DNA from 4 places in the Paenibacillus sp. GCM10027629 genome. Region 2 is predicted to be linked to each of the others. Evidence: riboswitches for the same ligand, from Rfam matches in the RefSeq annotation. Region 2 holds a riboswitch; each other region holds the start of a gene.
What was found. A riboswitch is a leader RNA that binds a small molecule or an ion and turns the genes downstream of it on or off. The one in region 2 is predicted to bind cyclic di-AMP.
Positions count from the first base shown of each region.

Region 1: another riboswitch for cyclic di-AMP. It lies ahead of kdpA (potassium-transporting ATPase subunit KdpA); the one in region 2 lies ahead of ACFQZR_RS19195 (C40 family peptidase).
Region 3: another riboswitch for cyclic di-AMP. It lies ahead of ACFQZR_RS25825 (KamA family radical SAM protein); the one in region 2 lies ahead of ACFQZR_RS19195 (C40 family peptidase).
Region 4: another riboswitch for cyclic di-AMP. It lies ahead of ACFQZR_RS27790 (resuscitation-promoting factor); the one in region 2 lies ahead of ACFQZR_RS19195 (C40 family peptidase).

Region 1 is NZ_JBHTGZ010000010.1:30,460-35,415, forward strand. It holds gene ACFQZR_RS19625 (DUF47 domain-containing protein) at 1-272, shown strand, start outside; gene ACFQZR_RS19630 (inorganic phosphate transporter) at 392-1,396, shown strand; cyclic di-AMP (ydaO/yuaA leader) riboswitch at 1,775-1,962, shown strand; cyclic di-AMP (ydaO/yuaA leader) riboswitch at 2,055-2,222, shown strand; gene kdpA (potassium-transporting ATPase subunit KdpA) at 2,405-4,084, shown strand; gene kdpB (potassium-transporting ATPase subunit KdpB) at 4,110-4,956, shown strand, end outside.
Region 2 is NZ_JBHTGZ010000009.1:2,087,360-2,092,315, forward strand. It holds gene ACFQZR_RS19180 (discoidin domain-containing protein) at 1-89, opposite strand, end outside; gene ACFQZR_RS19185 (DUF779 domain-containing protein) at 571-942, opposite strand; gene adh (aldehyde dehydrogenase) at 958-2,478, opposite strand; gene ACFQZR_RS19195 (C40 family peptidase) at 2,681-3,145, opposite strand; cyclic di-AMP (ydaO/yuaA leader) riboswitch at 3,147-3,282, opposite strand; gene ACFQZR_RS19200 (NAD(P)-dependent malic enzyme) at 3,660-4,844, opposite strand; gene ACFQZR_RS19205 (2-hydroxycarboxylate transporter family protein) at 4,913-4,956, opposite strand, start outside.
Region 3 is NZ_JBHTGZ010000017.1:29,700-34,655, reverse strand. It holds gene ACFQZR_RS25830 (TetR/AcrR family transcriptional regulator) at 18-677, shown strand; gene ACFQZR_RS25825 (KamA family radical SAM protein) at 745-1,950, opposite strand; cyclic di-AMP (ydaO/yuaA leader) riboswitch at 2,140-2,278, opposite strand; gene ACFQZR_RS25820 (response regulator transcription factor) at 2,341-3,924, opposite strand; gene ACFQZR_RS25815 (sensor histidine kinase) at 3,927-4,956, opposite strand, start outside.
Region 4 is NZ_JBHTGZ010000021.1:10,147-15,102, reverse strand. It holds gene yabG (sporulation peptidase YabG) at 1-87, opposite strand, end outside; gene rsmA (16S rRNA (adenine(1518)-N(6)/adenine(1519)-N(6))-dimethyltransferase RsmA) at 194-1,096, opposite strand; gene rnmV (ribonuclease M5) at 1,102-1,647, opposite strand; gene ACFQZR_RS27790 (resuscitation-promoting factor) at 1,792-2,916, opposite strand; cyclic di-AMP (ydaO/yuaA leader) riboswitch at 3,185-3,371, opposite strand; gene ACFQZR_RS27785 (TatD family hydrolase) at 3,553-4,320, opposite strand; gene ACFQZR_RS27780 (HD domain-containing protein) at 4,371-4,956, opposite strand, start outside.

The DNA of each region.
Region 1 (4,956 bases), on a different contig from region 2:
TACTCGATAGCGCATTTGAAATCCAAAAAGCGATTCGACTATTGTCACAGAAAAAATTGCTCGCGATTCGCGAACATACGATCCTTATTAATGACCTTGAGAACCAAGCAGACGATATTCTGCGTAAGAGTATCAAAGATCTATTCGCTGCGGTGAAAGATCCGATTGAGCTGATTAAGAAAAAAGAAATCTACGAGCGTCTGGAGCAAACGACGGATAATTGCGAAGACGTTGCTAATATTCTTGAAACCATTATTATGCGCAACTCCTAAGGTCGCGTGAACGATAGGTGAAATAAAGGAGGACAGAGTTGCGCGGGAACACCTAAATAGTGTGTTTCAAAAAGTTACCTTTTTGAAGAACCTCTAGTCGTTCTGTGCAATACATTTCTATGGATCATACAATGATCGTTTTAGGTATTGTTATCTTATTAGCTCTAGCATTTGACTTTATTAACGGATTTCACGATACGGCGAATGCCATCGCGACATCTGTCTCGACGCGTGCACTCAAGCCGCGGCATGCGATTCTGCTCGCAGCAACGATGAATTTCATCGGTGCCTTGTCCTTTACCGGGGTTGCGAAGACGATCGGGGGAAGCGTCGCAGACCCCTCCAAGCTGGATAATGGGGTAGAGATTGTGATAGCGACCTTAATCGCCGCGATCATCTGGAACCTTGTGACTTGGTGGTTCGGAATTCCTTCGTCCTCATCTCACGCACTCATTGGTGCACTCGCGGGTGCAGTCTTTATAGGAGCGGGTTCAGACAGCTTGAACTATGCCGGGTTTACGAAAATCGTAGAAGGACTTATCTTCTCACCGCTTATTGCATTTGCTCTTGGTTATATCGTGATGACGATTCTGAAGCTCATTTTCGGTCGAATGAGTCCGCATTCGGTCAATAAAGGCTTCCGCACAGGGCAGATTATGACGGCAGCGCTTCAGTCTTATACGCACGGGACGAATGATGCGCAAAAGGCGATGGGGATCATTACCTTCGCTCTTGTCTCAGCAGGAATACAAGATAATTTGGATGTTCCGTTATGGGTTAAAATTTCGGCCGCAACAGCGATGGCACTCGGTACATCTGTCGGCGGTTGGAAAATTATTAAAACGATGGGTACGAAAATCTTCAAAATCGAACCGATTAACGGTTTTGCAGCGGATTTATCGTCAGCTGCTATTATTATGACGGCAACGCTAGCGCATTTGCCCGTTAGTACAACGCATGCGATTACCTCAGCGATCCTCGGTGTAGGTTCCGCGAAGCGTTTTTCGGCGGTAAAATGGGGCCTAGCAGGTCGTATTGTCATCTCTTGGATCGTGACGATTCCGATTGCATTCGTGCTTGCGATGGCCGTGTTCAAAGTGATTGATCTATTATTCTATAGATAAATGTGGAGAGAAGCTAACCTTCGGTGAAGAGGGTTGGCTTTTTTTGTGTGCGGCAAGGTGAAATGTAAAGGTTAAAGCTCTCCCTTTGGTTGGCAGTGTACACACTGTTGATCAGAGGGAGATTTTTTTGCTGCCGAAGTGTTCCGTTAATAAAAAGAGGACTGCGGGATTTCACTGCGGTGAATGACATAAGATGGCTGGGCACCCTGTACATTCATCCTGGAAAATCGCGCGAAAGTGATCTATCGCGTGAAAATAGGAGGTTTCGAGAGATTCATATCATTCATAACGCTTTCATGACGATTTCCAGTATTTTCAGATTCCATTTCAAACCAATTTAAGGTTTTACAAGTTGCAACACGAGGAGTATGATACGATTCATGAACATTGCTGAGTCCTTGCATGTGCAAGGAGCGGGGGAACCAAATAAGTCATGAACCTGTGGCTCGTGTGAGAGCGAGAGCAGGAACATGTGGGGTGAATCCTGGGTACAACGGTACCGAGGTAGGGTGACTCTCACCATCCGAATCCGACAGCTAACCTCGTAAGCGAATGAGAGAGGATGAAGGAAAGTGTAGACGAACGTTGGCTGCAGATGCGAAATAGATCTGTGGTTATGATGTGAAATAGATTGATGAAGCGATGAAAAATGTTTTACATGTCTTTAACGCTGAGTCTTTGCTAAGGCAAAGAGCGGGGGAACCAACGGTCAGCTGAGCTGACCACGGGGTGAATCCGAGGCACCGTCTTGTACGGCGCTAAGGTAGGGCGACTCTCAAGGCCCGAATCCGACAGCTAACCTCGTAAGCGTCTCGAGAGAGGCAACTTGAACGTATTCAATATGTGCGCAGCATGGCGATTCGCCATGCCCATTATTGAAGCCGCGATGGATAACCTCCCCCGCAGGCTTCTTTTTTTATGCCTTTTTTTAAGGGAAATGAGAAAAATTAACTTTTTTCACGTTGATTAAAATGTTGTTGAAAAGGGAGATCGACTATGAACTGGGGAATGGATTTACTGCAAATCGTGATTGTTATCGGGCTGCTGCTCTTGATCGTGAAGCCGCTCGGTACGTATATCTATCATATATTTTCGAATGAGCCGAACCGGAGTGATCGGATATTTGGTCCGGTGGAGAAAGGGATCTTTTGGCTGATCGGGCTGAAGAACCGCGGCGACATGTCGTGGAAGCGATACGTACTTAGCTTACTGCTAACCAACCTTGTATTGACGCTTATCGGGTTCGGCGTCTTGCTGACACAGCGCTGGCTGCCGCTCAATCCGAACGGGATCGACAATATGGAGCCGACGTTATCTTTTAATACGATTATCAGCTTTATGACCAATACGAATTTACAGCATTACAGTGGGGAGTCAGGCTTATCCTATTTCTCGCAAATGATCGTCATCATGATGATGATGTTCACTTCGGCGGCGACGGGGATTGTGGTGGCGATTGCCTTTATCCGCGGATTAACGAAGAAGGGCACAGGGCTTGGTAATTTCTTCACGGACTTCGTGAAGGCCCATACGAGACTGTTGATTCCAATGGCGATCGTAATGACACTGGTGCTCGTTGGACTCCAAGTGCCGCAGACGCTGGACGCTACGGTTCAAGCGCACACGATTACGGGCGAGACGCAGCAGATCGCGATTGGTCCTGTAGCATCGCTCGAGTCGATTAAACATTTGGGGACGAATGGCGGCGGATTTTTCGGAGTGAACTCCTCGCATCCATTCGAGAATCCGAACCCACTTACGAATGTGCTCGAAATGTTGATGATGTGGTGTATCCCGGCATCGCTGACCTATACGTACGGACGATTCGCTCGGAATCAGAAGCAGGGCTGGATCGTGTTCGCTGTCATGAGCATCTTGTTCGCAGCTTTCCTAAGTCTTGTGTATATCTCGGAAAGCAACGGCAATCCGGTCTTGAATACGATCGGTGCAGACACATCTCAAGGCAGTATGGAGGGGAAAGAAGCACGATTCGGGATTGCGCAATCCGCTCTATTCACGACCGTGACAACCTCGGCAACGACGGGTACGGTCAACAATATGCATGATACGTTAACCCCGCTTGGCGGTCTCGTACCGATGTCGCTCATGATGCTGAACGTGGTATTCGGCGGCGATGGCGTAGGGCTTGTCAATATGCTGATGTATGCGATCCTCGCGGTGTTCTTGGCAGGCTTAATGGTCGGTCGTACGCCGGAGTTCTTAGGTCGGAAAATTGAACCGCACGAGATGAAGCTGATCGCGATTGCGATTCTCGTCCATCCGTTGATCATCTTAGGCCCGACGGCCATTGCGTTCTTAACCGATCTAGGATCGGGTGCCATTACGAATCCAGGGTTCCACGGCATCTCGCAAGTGCTCTATGAGTACACCTCATCGGCAGCGAACAACGGCTCCGGGTTCGAGGGCTTGGCGGATAACACGCCGTTCTGGAATATGACGACAGGGATTGTGATGTTCCTCGGTCGATACGTCTCCATCGTGGCACTGCTCGGTGTTGCAGGTTCACTCGTGCGCAAGAAATGGGTGCCTGAGACGATTGGGACATTCCGCACCGATAACAAGCTATTCGCTGGGGTGCTGCTCGGAACGGTCATTCTCATTGGTGCATTGACGTTCCTGCCTGTACTCGTCCTTGGGCCGATTGCAGAGTTCCTGACATTAGGGTAGAGATCATTTAACGAGGTGAAAGAACATGGATTCGACCATGAAACGTAAATCATTAATAACTTCAGATATATTGAAATATGCGCTAGGCCAGAGCTTCGTCAAATTGAACCCGCTGATCATGATCAAAAATCCGGTCATGTTCGTGGTAGAGCTAGGTACGTTCATCGTCCTGCTGTTAACGCTATTTCCATCTGCATTTGGCGCGGAAGCGAATTTCGGCTTTAACTTAACGGTATTCATCGTCTTGCTGTTCACCGTCCTGTTCGCGAACTTCGCGGAAGCGATCGCTGAAGGGCGTGGGAAAGCACAAGCGAATGCACTGAAGCAGACGAAGAGCGACGTGATGGCGAATAAAGTGCAGCCGGGCGGCGGCGTGAAGCAAGTGCCAGCGACAGAGCTTCGTAAGGGGGATGTCGTCGTGGTATCCATGGGTGAGATGATCCCTGGGGACGGCGAAGTGATCGCAGGACTCGCCACGGTAGACGAATCCGCGATTACCGGTGAATCTGCGCCAGTTATGAAGGAAGCGGGTGGCGACTTCAGCTCCGTAACGGGCGGAACACGCGTCGTCAGTGATCAGATTAAAGTACGGATCACGAATGATCCGGGTGAATCGTTCCTCGATCGCATGATCTCCCTCGTCGAAGGGGCCGAGCGTCAGAAGACGCCGAACGAAATTGCGCTTAATATTTTGCTCATTACATTGACCGTGATCTTCTTGATTGTAGTTATGACGCTAGCGCCGATTGCCAAGTATGTAGGAGTCGACTTAGAAATTCCGGTGCTTATCTCCTTGTTAGTCTGCTTGATCCCGACGACCATCGGGGGCTTGTTGTCCGCAATTGGGATCGCGGGGATGGACCGCGTGACGC
Region 2 (4,956 bases):
ATACCTTTGATCGTCTCCATGCTCTGAGTATAATTCGTTGCGGCGTGCGCTGGATGTGACTGGAACGTGAACGCAAATGCAGCAATCAAGATTGTTAAGGAGGAAAGCTTGAAAGCGGAAACTCTACAACTACAAAGCAACCATTTCAACAATAATAATACCACCTTTCACATCATCTTTATTTCGTTTAATCGTTGAATGCGTTTTCTCCAGATCATGCATTAATAATTTGGCGATTCCTACTATCCCCCTCTCATACTCCAACCTTCCCTATATTATATCGATCTCAATTTATAGAGATAATATAAGATCCTCATCAGTTCTATGAAAATTCAGATGTTTCATATGTCGTTGATCAGGCTCCGGTATTATGATCATAGTGTTTGAACCATGCAATGCAAAACTCGAAAATTAATAAAAACTATAAATATGATAGAAAACATACATGAAAAAATTACATTTTCTCTAAAAATACGTCTTCTTCACATAAAAAAGCCGCTCATTCCTATTGGGATCTGAGCGGCATCGTTCATTTATGATTTGGATATCGTTTGTTTCAGCACATGTTCACTAAGAATCAATCAGACCCAACAAACGTCGTTCTTCCTCCGTGAACAACCTTGAACGCGTCAGAAATCGCTTGCCTTCCGGTCCTTCAAGGGAGAACATCCCCCCTCTGCCAGGCACAACGTCGATGATCAGCTGCGTATTTTTCCAATAGTCATATTGTGCTTTACTCATATAGAAAGGCGCTCCGCCAATGTCCCCCAAACATACATCGCTATCCCCGATGAGAAGCTCCCCTTGTACATAGCACATGGGAGAGCTGCCGTCACAGCAGCCGCCAGACTGGTGGAACATGACGGGACCATACTTGGCTTTCACCCTCTCGATCAGTTCTAATGCAGCATCGGTAGCGATAACCTTGTTCACTTCTATCATCGAAAACCGCCGCTCTTAGAAGAATCCGAGTGCGTCAGGACTATAGCTTACGAGCAGGTTCTTGGTCTGCTGGTAATGGGAGAGCATCATTTTGTGATTCTCGCGCCCGATCCCCGAGTGTTTGTAGCCTCCGAATGCCGCGTGAGCAGGGTACGCATGGTAGCAATTCGTCCAGACCCGGCCAGCTTGAATGCCGCGACCGAAGCGGTATGCTGTGTTCATGTCGCGCGTCCATACGCCTGCGCCAAGTCCGTAGAGCGTATCATTCGCAATGGCCAGTGCCTCCTCCTGATCCTTGAACGTCGTAACGGAGACAACCGGTCCGAAGATTTCCTCTTGGAAGATTCGCATCTTATTATGTCCTTGAAGTACCGTAGGCTCGACATAATAACCGTCAGACAGTTCCCCATCCAGCGCAGCCCGGTTACCGCCGATAAGACACGTAGCACCTTCCTGCCGACCGATATCGATATAGCTAAGAATCTTCTCGAGCTGCTCAGTTGAGGCCTGGGCCCCAATCATCGTATCCGTATCGAGTGGATTCCCCTGCTTGATGGCTGCGACCCGCTGGAGTGCTCTCTCCATAAATTGATCATAGAACGATTCCTGAATTAACGCTCGAGACGGGCATGTACACACCTCACCTTGATTCAAGGCGAACATCGTAAACCCTTCGAGTGCTTTATTGAAGAATGCATCGTCCCGCGCGAATACATCCTCGAAGAAAATGTTCGGAGACTTCCCGCCCAGCTCCAAGGTCACCGGAATGATATTTTGCGATGCATACTGCATAATTAGGCGCCCTGTTGTCGTCTCACCGGTAAAGGCAATTTTCGAAATTCGACTGCTCGATGCGAGCGGCTTGCCTGCTTCAAGTCCAAAGCCGTTGACGATATTGACGACACCTGGGGGCAGTAAATCCTCAATAAGTTCCATCAGCACCAAGATCGATGCGGGCGTCTGCTCCGCTGGCTTCAAGACGACCGCATTGCCCGCAGCAAGTGCAGGTGCAAGCTTCCAAGTCGCCATGAGCAGTGGGAAGTTCCAAGGAATAATCTGCCCGACAACCCCTAGTGGCTCATTGAAATGATATGCCACCGTATTGTCATCCAATTGACTGAGTGAACCTTCTTGCGCGCGAATACATCCTGCAAAATAGCGAAAATGATCAATCGCGAGCGGAAGATCAGCATTGAGCGTCTCTCGAATCGGTTTGCCGTTGTCCCACGTCTCTGCAACCGCTAACATTTCTAAATTGGCTTCGATCCGATCGGCAATTTTATTCAGGATCACGGATCGCTCCTGAACGGACGTACGGCCCCATGCATCCTTCGCAGCATGCGCAGCATCCAGTGCCAACTCGATATCCTCAGAGGTAGAACGTGGAATCTCGCAGAATATGCGATGATTGACCGGCGATACATTCTCGAAGTATTCACCTTTCACAGGCGCCACCCACTGGCCTCCAATAAAATTCTCATACCTCTTCGCAAAAGTTATCTTTGCTCCTTGTTGTCCTGGTTGTGCATAAATCATCTTATTCAGCCTCCTCAATATACATTTCACATTACTGATGTATATAGGACAAGACCCGAATGTATTACGAATATCATTATCCTAGAGTGTAATTCATCCAATGGAGAATGAAACGGCTCTTTGTCGATCAATTGCAATAACAAAAGGACAAGCCAGTAAGTAGTTTTACTTACGATCTTGTCCTTTAAGATTTCCCTTATTTTCAGCTCATCATTTTATGATAACTTTGCTGACTTACAACACGTCTAGCAGTAACATAACGATTTTTATAATAGGAATCTGACAGATTACTTATCGTTACACCTCTGCTGCTGGATGAATGCGCAAACTTATTGTTGCCAAGGAAAATGCCTACGTGAGATATCCCTTGTCCACTCGTATTAAAGAACACTAAGTCCCCTGCACGTAGATTTTCCTGATCTACCGATGTGCCTTCTTTTGCCTGTGTATTTGAAGTACGGGGTAAATCTAACTTAAATTTATCAAAAATATATTGAATGAAACCCGAGCAATCAAACCCAGCTTTTGTCGTACCTCCCCAGAGGTACGGCGTCCCTATGACTTTATCAACTTCATTTGCAAGATTAGGCGAACTCGCATATGTACTAGTAGCGCCTGCGGACAACATAATTGCCGCTCCTAACACTGATATAATTACTTTCTTCATGATGTTCTCCCTTCGATGCCTACGGAGTTAGCTGAGGGTTCGGTAGAAGGTTCCCTATATCCTTAAATAGATTAGAATAATTCACCCAGAATTGGTTCCCCCGTTTTCTCTAAATAGAAATTCGGCCAAATATTAATTTTTTGTAACTTTTAATAATGTAGTATATTTTCAGGCATTTTGTCAATTCATCATATAGAAAAGCTTACTTTAGTCACATGCTAGACACCTGAAGTGAAACGACACCTTGATACTATAGACTTTTGTCCTATTGAGCATTGATGAAATATCATAATATTACAATGACAAGAAACAATAATGATTCAAAAAATATCAATTACAAAATTGTAAATATTCATCAATACTATATAATGAGCGAAAATAGAAAAGCCTTGATTAAGTGATGAACACTCATTCAAGGCAATATACGAAATCATACTTGAAGTTTGAATTGAAAACCTATAATTGGCAATGAATAAGTTCGATTCCGACGAACCAATGTCCACCATTAACCGCCCTAGCCAATGCTAGGTACCAAGCTTTTACGTGCTACTCCGCTATTTAGCGCAGCCTCAGCAACGGCCTTCCGGATTCTTTCTACCACACGTATATCAAAAGCATCCGGAATAATATATTTCTCATTCAAATCTGCTGGATCAATCACGGAAGAGATGGCTTCTGCAGCTGCAAGCTTCATCTCATCGGTAATATCCGTAGCCTCGCTATCCAGCGCACCTCTGAAAATTCCAGGGAAACATAGTACATTATTAATTTGATTCGGGAAGTCTGAACGGCCAGTCGCCATTACTTTTACATATGGGGCCGCTAGTCTAGGATCAATTTCCGGCGTCGGATTGGCCATCGCGAATACAATCGGGTCCTTCGCCATATGTTGAAGATCCTCTACGGTCAACATATTCGGCGCGGATACACCGATAAATACATCTGCTCCTTTGATGATATCTGACAGTTGTCCGGTTTCCAGGTTTGGATTAGTGAGTTGAGCGAAATCGCTCCAGTGTGGCAGATCATACTGTATGTTTCGGCTAATCGCACCCTGACGGTCAACCCCAATCAGATTCACGGCACCTGCTTGCAGCAGCATTTTGGATATCGAGATGCCGGCAGCACCGACACCGTTCACGACGATTTTGACATCTTTCATATTTTTATCGCAGACCTTCAGCGCATTCAGCAATCCGGCAAGCACGACAATAGCCGTTCCGTGCTGATCATCATGGAACACTGGAATGTCTAGTTCTTCTCTTAATCTCTTCTCGATTTCGAAGCATCGTGGTGAAGAAATATCCTCCAGATTGATCCCTCCAAAGGTCGGCGCAAGCGCCTTGACGACGGATATAATTTCTTCTGTATCTTTCGTATCAAGACAGATCGGTACCGCATCCACGTCAGCGAACTGTTTGAATAGCGCGGCCTTTCCCTCCATGACCGGCATCGCTGCTTTAGGTCCAATGTCACCAAGCCCCAAAACAGCTGTCCCGTCTGAAATAACTGCTACTGTATTTTTTTTGGTCGTCAGCTCATACGCCTGAGCATCATCTTGGGCAATGGCCTGACACACTTTAGCTACGCCCGGAGTATAGACCTTAGATAAGTCTTCTTTGGTAAGAATCGGAGTCTTCAATGTTGTCTCCAGTTTGCCGCCTTTATGCAAATTCATGATTTCTTCTAATAGTTCCATAGTATCTCCTCCAATATTGGCTAATGCTTACGCTATCCACTTCTGATCTATCTGTTGCTCGAGCTTCTTCAGCCACCCCATACTGCTATTAGCAGTGTAGCTGCGACTACTG
Region 3 (4,956 bases), on a different contig from region 2:
GCAAGGAGTTGACCTATATGACCAAATCGCTGGAGCCATGGATGGAGGAGCTCTTGCAAGGCGATCCTACCGCTCCACGAACCGCCAAGCAAGTGCGAATCTTCGAAGCAGCGATTGAAATATTCGCGGAGAAAGGCTATGCGGCATCTTCAACGAGCGAGATCGCCCAGCGGGCTGGCGTCGCGGAGGGAACGATATTCCGCCACTTTAAGACCAAGAAGGACCTGCTGCTCTCGATCGTCACACCGGCCATGGTGAAGCTGCTTGCCCCCTTTCTTCTGAGAGAGTTCAAAGATGTCCTCTCCAGAGATTACGATAGCTTCGATCAGCTCCTTCGGGCACTGATCGACAATCGCATTACTTTCCTGCAGCAGAATCGCAGCTTGTTCAAAATTGTGGTGCAGGAATTGCCCTTCCACCCCGATCTCCAGAAGCAGCTGCAGCAGCTCGTCTTCAACGAGATGAAGGGACGATTCGAGAGAATTATTCATAAGCTGCAAGGCGAAGGAAAGCTGATTGATCTCCCCTCCCTCACCATTATGCGGCTTAGCGCCTTCTCTATCTTGGGCTATGTACTGTTCCGTTCCATCTTGGAGCCCCAAGAAGGATCAGATTGGGATGACGCACTGGAACGTGAAGCCACGATCCAATTTATTATGAAAGGGTTGGCACCTTAACAAAAGACGGGCTGCTTCCCAGCATCACTCTGAGAAGCCACCCGTCTTTTATTTTACCGTTATGATGTTATTGATTCACAGCCTTCATCGCTGGCTGCGACGCCGCCGAACGGCTTGCCTTCTGCGGGAATTGCGGCAGCTCATTCACCGAGACAATCGCATCTGTCTTCTTCTTCGGCTTCTTCCAATATGCTTCATTCCCCGGCAGATCATCGAACCATGACGCATCCTTCGGACAAGGCAGCATCATAAATTTACCGTAATGGTCATCTCTCGATTGATGATACTTCAAGTAAGCTTTTCCTTTCTCAATCGCGAGAATTTCGATTTTACCGGATGTATGACTCATCGATAGTCGGATTCTTTTGCCGAGGCCGGATGTCTTCGCTTTGGCTTCTTCAACGAGGCGATACACCTGTTCGAGCGGCAGGACAAAATCCCGATTTCCCGCAACAGGGCGGTTAACGAAGAAGTAATATGGCGTGACCCCCGCCCAAGACAACTTATCGAGCAATTCCGCTAAGACATCAGCGTTATCATTAATGCCCCGAAGGATCGGGGTCTGATTCACGACGATCGCTCCAGCTTGATGTAACGCCTCAAACCCTCGTCTTGCTTCAGGCGTTATTTCACGCGGATGATTGATATGGGCCATCACATAGATCCGGCGATCACTATTCGAGAATGTCCGAATGGTATCGAGCAGCTCCTCATCCTCATAGATGCGCATCGGGTTGAACACGGGAATTTTGGAGCCGAGCCGAATAATCTTCACATGTTCAATGTCTCGCAATTGCTCAATAATCATTTTCAATTTGGGTGTTGCCAGAATCAAGCTATCTCCGCCTGTCAGGAGCACATTGTTAATCTCCGGATGCTGCCGAATATATTCGATGCCCGGACTCACATCCGACATCGCTTCTTTTACATCATTACGGAACAGACGTTTACGGAAGCAGTACCTGCAGTACGCACCACATACCTCGGATACGATGAGCAGAGCCGTCGTCTTATACTTATGCTGACAACCCGGAACCACGTAATTCGTGTCCTCATCGGACGCATCCCATCTACCGTATTCGGATAATTCTCCCTCATTCGGGATTACCAATTTCTTAATCGGGTCATTCGGGTCGTTCCAGTCAATCAGCTTCAAGTAATAATCATTCACGCGAAATACGAACTTCTCCGTTATTTGCTTCAACTTCGCCCGTTCTTGCTCCGGGATCTCCACAATTTTATCGATATTCGTGATATATTTCGGCTGTGCCATATTGTTGTTCCTCCTTGAAAGTCAGATTTATGGTAACGCTGTGTCCCTCCTCTCGTTCTTCAACATAAAAAATGACCCGCAGTCCGCAAGCGTAAGCATGTGCTTCGTCCTTGCAGGCAACCGGGTCACTCTCGATTAGACGCAAAAAGACCCGGTTCAACGGGTCAGGGGTGCGGAAAAAGTGTCTATGATTGACCCATCCACTGCTGACGAGGTTAGCTGTCGGGCTCGGGAAAGATGGTTCCCTACAATACATCCTTGATTCGCCCCTAAAAATTGGTTCCCCCGCTTTCCGATCTCATATCCGGAAATTAAGCGTATTTCCATTTTACAACAATTTATCTTAGACAGTCAAATATTAAATTATCGTATATTTCAAGAAGTCACATTTCAACCTAATTGGCGCCGGAAATGCTGCGGTGTCGCATGGTAGACCTTCTTGAACATTTTCGCAAAATAGGAGAAATTGCTGTATCCCAGCGATTTGGCAATATCCGAAATCGGCATCGACGATGTAGCGATTAATTCCTTTGCTACCTTCATCCTTTCATTCAAAATGTAATCCGTGATCGATTCGCCCACTTCACGCTTGAATAGCCTGGACAAATACGCAGGATTCAGATGCACATACTCCGCGAGCTGTTCTCTTGTAATCACTTCGCTCAGATGATCGGCGATGTAACGTTGAACTTGTTCAATCACTGAATCGTTCTGATGCAAGGAATGGGACACCAGCCCGATGAGCTTCAATGCCCAAGCATGCATCTGATCCAGTGTTCGAGGTGCGGCCCCGTTCAATTGCCCCTGCCCCTCATGCAGCAGTTCATGCGCAGACACCCCATTCTTGTGCAGGATGTAATGAATCATCTGAAGAAATCCATGATTGAATGCCTGCAGTGCGCTCGCAGATAGTCTTGCGTCCGACCGGAACGCTGCAATACACCGCGCCAGCTCCTTCTCGATCTCTTCCCGCTTCCCCTGCTCGATCAGAATCGTCCAAGCAGTGAAGAGCGGCAGCTTCATCATGCCGGTCTTCTCCCGGTTGCGCAAGAAGTACACTTGATTGGATTTGTGCAAGTTGTTGTATTCCAGCTCGAGCAATTCATGATACATCTCGCTCACGTTAAATAACGAAGTGACTTCCCCAATATAGCAAGAGATCTGACAATTGAAGTACTGCTGACAAGACTGAATATACTCCTGGCACGCCTCGGACAGCCCTGCACTTCCGCTATGCCCCTCGTCCAAATAACGAATCACGACATTCACGCCCTGACGTGTCTGAATGACAACCCCATTCGCCTCATGCAGCAGCAGCTCGGACGCCCCCTTCCGAATGGCATACTCCATCATTTCTTCATCTCTTGTACTGAACTCCCGTTGCCATGCTTCAACACTAATAAGAAGAGGTAAAATCTTAATATCCGGCTTGAACGTCAGATCATGCTCCTCGAGCAAACTCTGCACATTGGTCGGTGTACAGGTAATGCGATTCGAGAGTACGTCATTCCAGAATTTATCGGCAATGAGCGGCTTCTTCTTCGTCCAGAGATCATAATAGGGCTTGTATTGTTCGCGCAGCTGCAGCAATTCCTTCTCCTGCTCAATCGATTGCAGCATCTTGGCCAAGGTCGACTGCAGCACTTCATATTCCACAGGCTTGAGCAAATAATCGAAGCTATCGAGCTGGACCGCTCGCTTCACGAAGCTGAAATCGGCATGTGCTGTCAAGAACACCGTCTCGGTCGCAGGCGAGTGTGCATTCACCCATTCAAGCAGCTCAATACCCGTCCCCTTCGGCATCTCGATATCACAGATGAGAATATCGATCGGTGTACGTTCGAATACCTTCATCGCTTCCCGCATGTTATAGGCTTCATGGACTTCCGATACTTGCAGCTCCTCCCAATTCACACCGCTCTTAATCCCCAGCACAGCATAAATCTCATCATCCACGATCAGCGCTCTATACATCGTTACCCCTCCCAAGGTCCACTATCATAAGAACTGAACTGCGTAAGCGTGCGATAAGGAAGTACAAGCCTCACTTTCGCGCCGGCACCCGGCTCATTCGCGAATTCAAGCACTGCCGCTTGCCCGAAAATATGTTTCAATCGATGATGCACATTCCAGATGCCGAGATGCTCATCCTGCGGCTGCGTGAAGTAACTTCCATTCTGCAGCGATTCAAGCGCCTCTTCAGGAAACCCGCTTCCATTATCCACAATGACGATTTCATATAAATCTGGCTCTGCTAAGCGAGCTATACGAATCTCCATGTGAAACGGACGATCCATAAAATCAAACCCATATTTGATCGAATTCTCAATGAAAGGTTGGATTAGCAGAGGCGGAATACAGGCTCTATCCAGTCCTTCCGCAATATGGTACGAATACGTAACCCGCTCAGGGAAACGCAGCTGCTGAATCCGGATATAGCTCTCCATATGCTCCATTTCCTCCGCAATCGTCACAACGACTTGATTCGTCTTTGTCGCGAATCGGAAATATTTCACCAGATTCACGCACATGACCTGAATCAGCTTGTAATTCTTAATCTCAACCAAGTTGTAGATGATGTTGATCGAGTTTAGCAGAAAATGCGGATTGATCTGGAGCTGTAGATGCTTCAATTCTGCCTTATGCGCCTTAATTTGCTCCTCGTAGACGTTAATCTTCAACGCCTGAATTTCAGAAGCCATATCGTTATAAGCATCATTAATAATCGTGAACTCTCTCGTCTTCGGATTGTGCAGGCGGAAGGACCACTCGCCTTGCTTGATCTTACGCATCCCGCGGATGAGGTTGTTCATCGGTTTCAGCATAATGTCATTGAGATAGATCAAATAAATAATCAATAAGAAGCCAGCCAGAATCGGGATAATAAAAATAAAGCTGCGGAACTTCGTTAATTTCTGCAATAGTTTCTCTTCCGGAATAAAGGCGCTTAACATCATATCCGTATCCTTGATTGGATTGCTGACGACGATATAATCCTCTTGCTGC
Region 4 (4,956 bases), on a different contig from region 2:
AATCACTAAATCTTTCATAAATGCCTCGATGCGAAATGTGACGTCTCCGCCATACGATTTTCGAACGACAAGATCTCCTTGCTTCATGGCCCAAATCACCTCTTCTGTCTATCGTATGGAGGTGCCCATGGATTGGTGTCTATCTTCTGTTCGAATCCACATCGATTTCCTGCAATCAACCGGATTTTAGCGGTTATACCCGTCCTGCTGCCAACAATACGTCGCTAAGACGCGCAAATTCAGCGATACTTAGCGTTTCGCCTCGGCGCTGAGGTTCAATACCCGCTTCCTGTAACGCGGCTTCCAGCGCCTCACGGCCGCCTTCATTGAAGAATCTCGCCTTTAAGTTATTCGCAATCGTCTTCCGTCGCTGCGCGAACGAGGCTTGTACTACTTGGAAGAAATGGGCTTCGTCTGCGACCTGAACTGGCGGTGTATCCCGCACCTTCAACTTAATCACAGCAGACTCCACGTTCGGCTGTGGAATGAACACCGTATGCGGTACCGTACATACCAGCTCTGGCTCGCAATAATATTGGACTGCTACACTTAGACTGCCGTAGTCTTTCCCACCTGGGCGAGCAGCCATCCGGTCCGCCACTTCCTTCTGGATCATCACCACAATATTTTGCAGCGGTAGACGTTCTTCGAGTAGCTTCATAAGAATGGGCGTCGTAACATAGTAAGGAAGATTCGCTACGACACTGACTTTGCTTACCTTAGAGAACCGCTCCTCGAAAATTTGCTTCAAATCCACTTTCAGCACGTCTCCATGAACGACGCCTACATTCGGATAAGGTGCAAGTACCTCTTCCAGAATCGGAATCAATCGTGTATCGATCTCTACTGCTGTCACTTCTGCTGCCGTCTGCGCAAGACGTTCTGTCAGCGCTCCGATCCCAGGTCCAATCTCAAGAGCCCCCATGGTCTCATCAAGTTCTGCAGCATCTACAATTTTGTTCAATATATTCATATCAATCAGAAAATTCTGACCTAGACTTTTCTTAAATGAAAATCCATGCTTTCCAATAATATCTTTCGTCCGCTTCGGCGTCGCAATATCGATGCGTGCCCCAGCTGAATTGATTTCTTTCATCATTTCTACAGCCCTTCATTTTCAATTTGCTCTAACGCGGCCAAGAACTCTTCTCGGCTTATCTGGAACATGCCGCACCGTTTATAGAACTGCTTTCCGTTGCACATGCCAATCCCAAGTATATCCCCCATCGCCCTTCTGCGACTCGCTGCATTCGGATGGGTAATTAGTCCTGCATCCATCAGATCACCCCAATCGATGAGCTGTTCATTCTTCTCATATTCCGTTCGTAGATGATCCAGCGCATACCGGATTGCTTCTGGCGATGCGTTCTCTACACCGATGTCCCCTTTGTAGGTGGCATCCGCTTCCTTCAAGAAAGCGTGCTTGCAGCCCGGGATACGATTCGATATAATCTTGCGAATACGTTCCCCGGCATGATCCGGATCTGTCAGAATGATTACGCCTCGACGCTCCTGAGCCAGCGCAATACGCTTTAATATCGCATTGTTAATGGCAGACCCCCCGGTCTCGATCGTATCGGCCTCTACAGCCCGCCGAATGGCCGTGGTATCGTCTTTCCCTTCGACCACGATGACTTCCTTAATCATGTACAATCCGCTTCCTTTCTTTTCTTCCGCAAAATACAAAAAGAAGAGGTTTCCCTCTTCTTATCATGGCATATTGTTATGGATAATACTATATGATTAATACACGATTGGCAAATGAAGCATGGCCTAGAATTACGACCCTCATTAGCTCGCCGACGGTTTGACCGGTCCAATCACATAGACGGTATGCCCCTTCTTACGGCCGAATTTATTCGCTGTCTTTAGGGATTGAATATACACGTCAATCTTATTGCCCTTAATAGCGCCACCTGTATCTTCCGCTCGTCTAAATCCGACTCCTTCGATGTATACCCACCAACCAATCGGAATGACGTCCTTATCTACAGCGATTGTGCGCCCTTCGGTTACGGTCGTGCCTGAAGCCGTCCGCGTTCCAATGCCATCTTCTTCCGAAGAATAGGCGGTTAACGTTACATTTTTCAGCACTTTTGCATATTTCACTTCTTTACCAAGGCTATGAATTTTCGCAACCCCTGGTCCACTAGCAGACAAAGTTCGGACTTTAGCCTCAGGTTTCTTTGTACCATAAGCAACGATCTTGTGTGTTGCCTTGGATTTATAGGCCTTATCAACCATTTTGATCGAAACCAACTTGCCATCTTCGAAGACCTTCTCAATCTTCTGAACAACAAGTCCAGACTTTCCGTCTTGGATTAGCTTCTGTTTGCCTTGCAGGAGCGTTGCATCGGGTTTTTTGACGAATTCAAAAGGAATCGATACTTCGCGATTTACCAACTTCGTACTGACGCGTGTAATCTTAATATCCAGTTTGTTCGAAATCGGTGTATTCAGCGCAGGTGTAATTTTATCGTCTTCAGATATTGGTATATTCGCAGCTGCGAGTACTTCTTTGACTGTTTTTTCGGTCGTAAACAAGTTTTTTGTCTGACCATCTGCTGTGACAAGAACGGGAACCGCACGCCAAATTTCAACGCTGTCACCATCCTTAAGCTCCGATTGGAGCGGCATCGACAGCTTGTCGTATGCGCCGACTTGTATAGCTTGTTCATCCAGTAGGTGCTGTAATACTGTGTTTGTCGTTTCGACCTGGATATGTTGTCCGTCTACGACCAGAGAAATATCCTTCTTGGCGTAAACATTCAGCACCACCATTAACATGAAAGTCATCGCGAGTGACAGTAGAGCCACGAGTGATATCAAACGCACGTTTTCATGCATCCATCGCAATGCGAAAGACATGCTGGATGATCGTGTACCATGGGATTCCTCAGTTTGGAAAACGCCCACGTCTTCAGACCTCCTTCATAGTCCCGCCGTCAGGTGTTAAGCATGATCATAAATTGACGAAGACTATATACTGTATTTTTGCACAACGGCCGCATCAACCTGCATGTGACAGCTGTACACCATCCTCTGTTAGGTACGTCCCCCCACCTCCTGTTCTGTAACAGTATGACGTCCTACTCAACTTTATTCAAAAGAAAAGAAGCCTAGCGTAAAGAGGGTCTCTTTCGTGGCTTCCTGTTGGAAACAATAGTTGATGGCCGCACGAGGGTACCTCTCCCTGCACGCTTACGAGGTTAGCTGTCGGATTCGGACGTGAGAGTCGCCCTAAGATTGCTATCCCGCTCATGGCGAGAAGCCCTCTATTCACCCCATTAAGAAATCAATTACGAACCCTCCTGAGAAGGTCCATATCGGTTCCCCCGCTCTCCAATTTGGAGACTCAGCGATACAAAATGGATGGAACAATATTCAAACTCTGATTTGAATCATACTCTGAATGCTCCATGCTTGTAAAGAAGGCATCAAACTCATTTTTAGATATTAATGGTTAAAATTTTGTAATATTCTTCGATTTTTGAGATGAAAACTACCTATTTCACCCGTTTATTAAGTTTTTCATGCGTTTTTCACCGTTTTTCATCCTAAGTGGAAACAGGCTTGGGCATTTTTCATCGTAATTTTAGCAACTTCTTCCAAATTCAGCCCTTTTATTTCCGCTGCTGCCTCCGCGACAAGACGTACATAACCTGTCTCATTTCGCTTCCCGCGATAGGGGTGCGGCGTCAAATATGGCGAGTCTGTTTCGATCAAAAATCGGTCATTCGGAACGTTCGCGAGCACCTCTTTGGGAACCCTTGCATTCTTGAATGTAATGGGGCCACCAAATGAAATATAGAACCCCAAATCTAGGCATTGCTTGGCAATTTCCCAGCTGCCGGAGAAACAGTGCATTACGCCTCCACATTCCTCAGCATGCTCTTCGCGCAAAATGCGAACGACATCCTCGTGCGCATCCCGATTATGAATAACGATCGGCATATCAAGACGCTTTGCTAACCGAATTTGTTCACGGAATACGCGATGCTGCACATCCTTTGGTGAGGTATCCCAGTAGTAGTCCAGTCCGATCTCACCAATCGCAACAACCTTCTCATGTGCACATAACTTTTCAATCCACTCGAGGTCACCAGGCTGCATCGTAATCGCATCTTGCGGGTGCCAGCCTACAGCAGCATAGATAAAATCATAGCTTTCCGCCAATTTCATGGTCGTCGGGATCGTCTCACGGTTAAACCCGATATTAATCATCTGCGTAACGCCTTGCTCCAGCGCTCTTGCAATGACTTCCTCCCGATCTTCGTCGAATTGTACTGCGTCTAAATGCGTATGTGTGTCGAATAACATCAGTTCATAATCTCCTTCTAATGTCTTAATTTGATATCTTTTGTCCTTGATTATGTCGTTGGCATATCGAATAATTTAGAAATTTCCCGATCAAGCAGGTGGGCAACGGCGCGTAGTTTATTTTCAGGAAAATACAAACGGAATTTGCCTTTGCGAATGCCGCTGATTGAACGCACAATTTCGGATACTTCGGAAATTTCCCGAAGCTGTTCATGATGATTCAAGAGCACAATCTGCTTGCCCATCGGATGTTCTCCTGAGCGATAAATCGAATAGGATAAGTCCGTTGGCGAGTCAATTTCCAGATCGTAGGCTGGATTTAACCCTGCATGTACGAATTGCTCATGTATCTTATCTTTCTGCTGATCATCCAAGTGATCTAACGTGACATATTTATATAATTTACGCTCCATGAACCGATCGCACAGATCCGCAAGGATCTCATCTTGCTCCTGCGTCCACTGCATAAATACTGTCTGAATTAAAGCCTCATCGAGGCGTATATATTGCTCCATTGAAATTTTTCCTTCAAATAAAGAAGGCAATGGCTCCAGCATGAATTGGAACGAATATTCGTTGTCATACAATTCTTGTGCCCGTTTGAAAATTTGTCGCAGGATAATTTCAGAGCTGCGT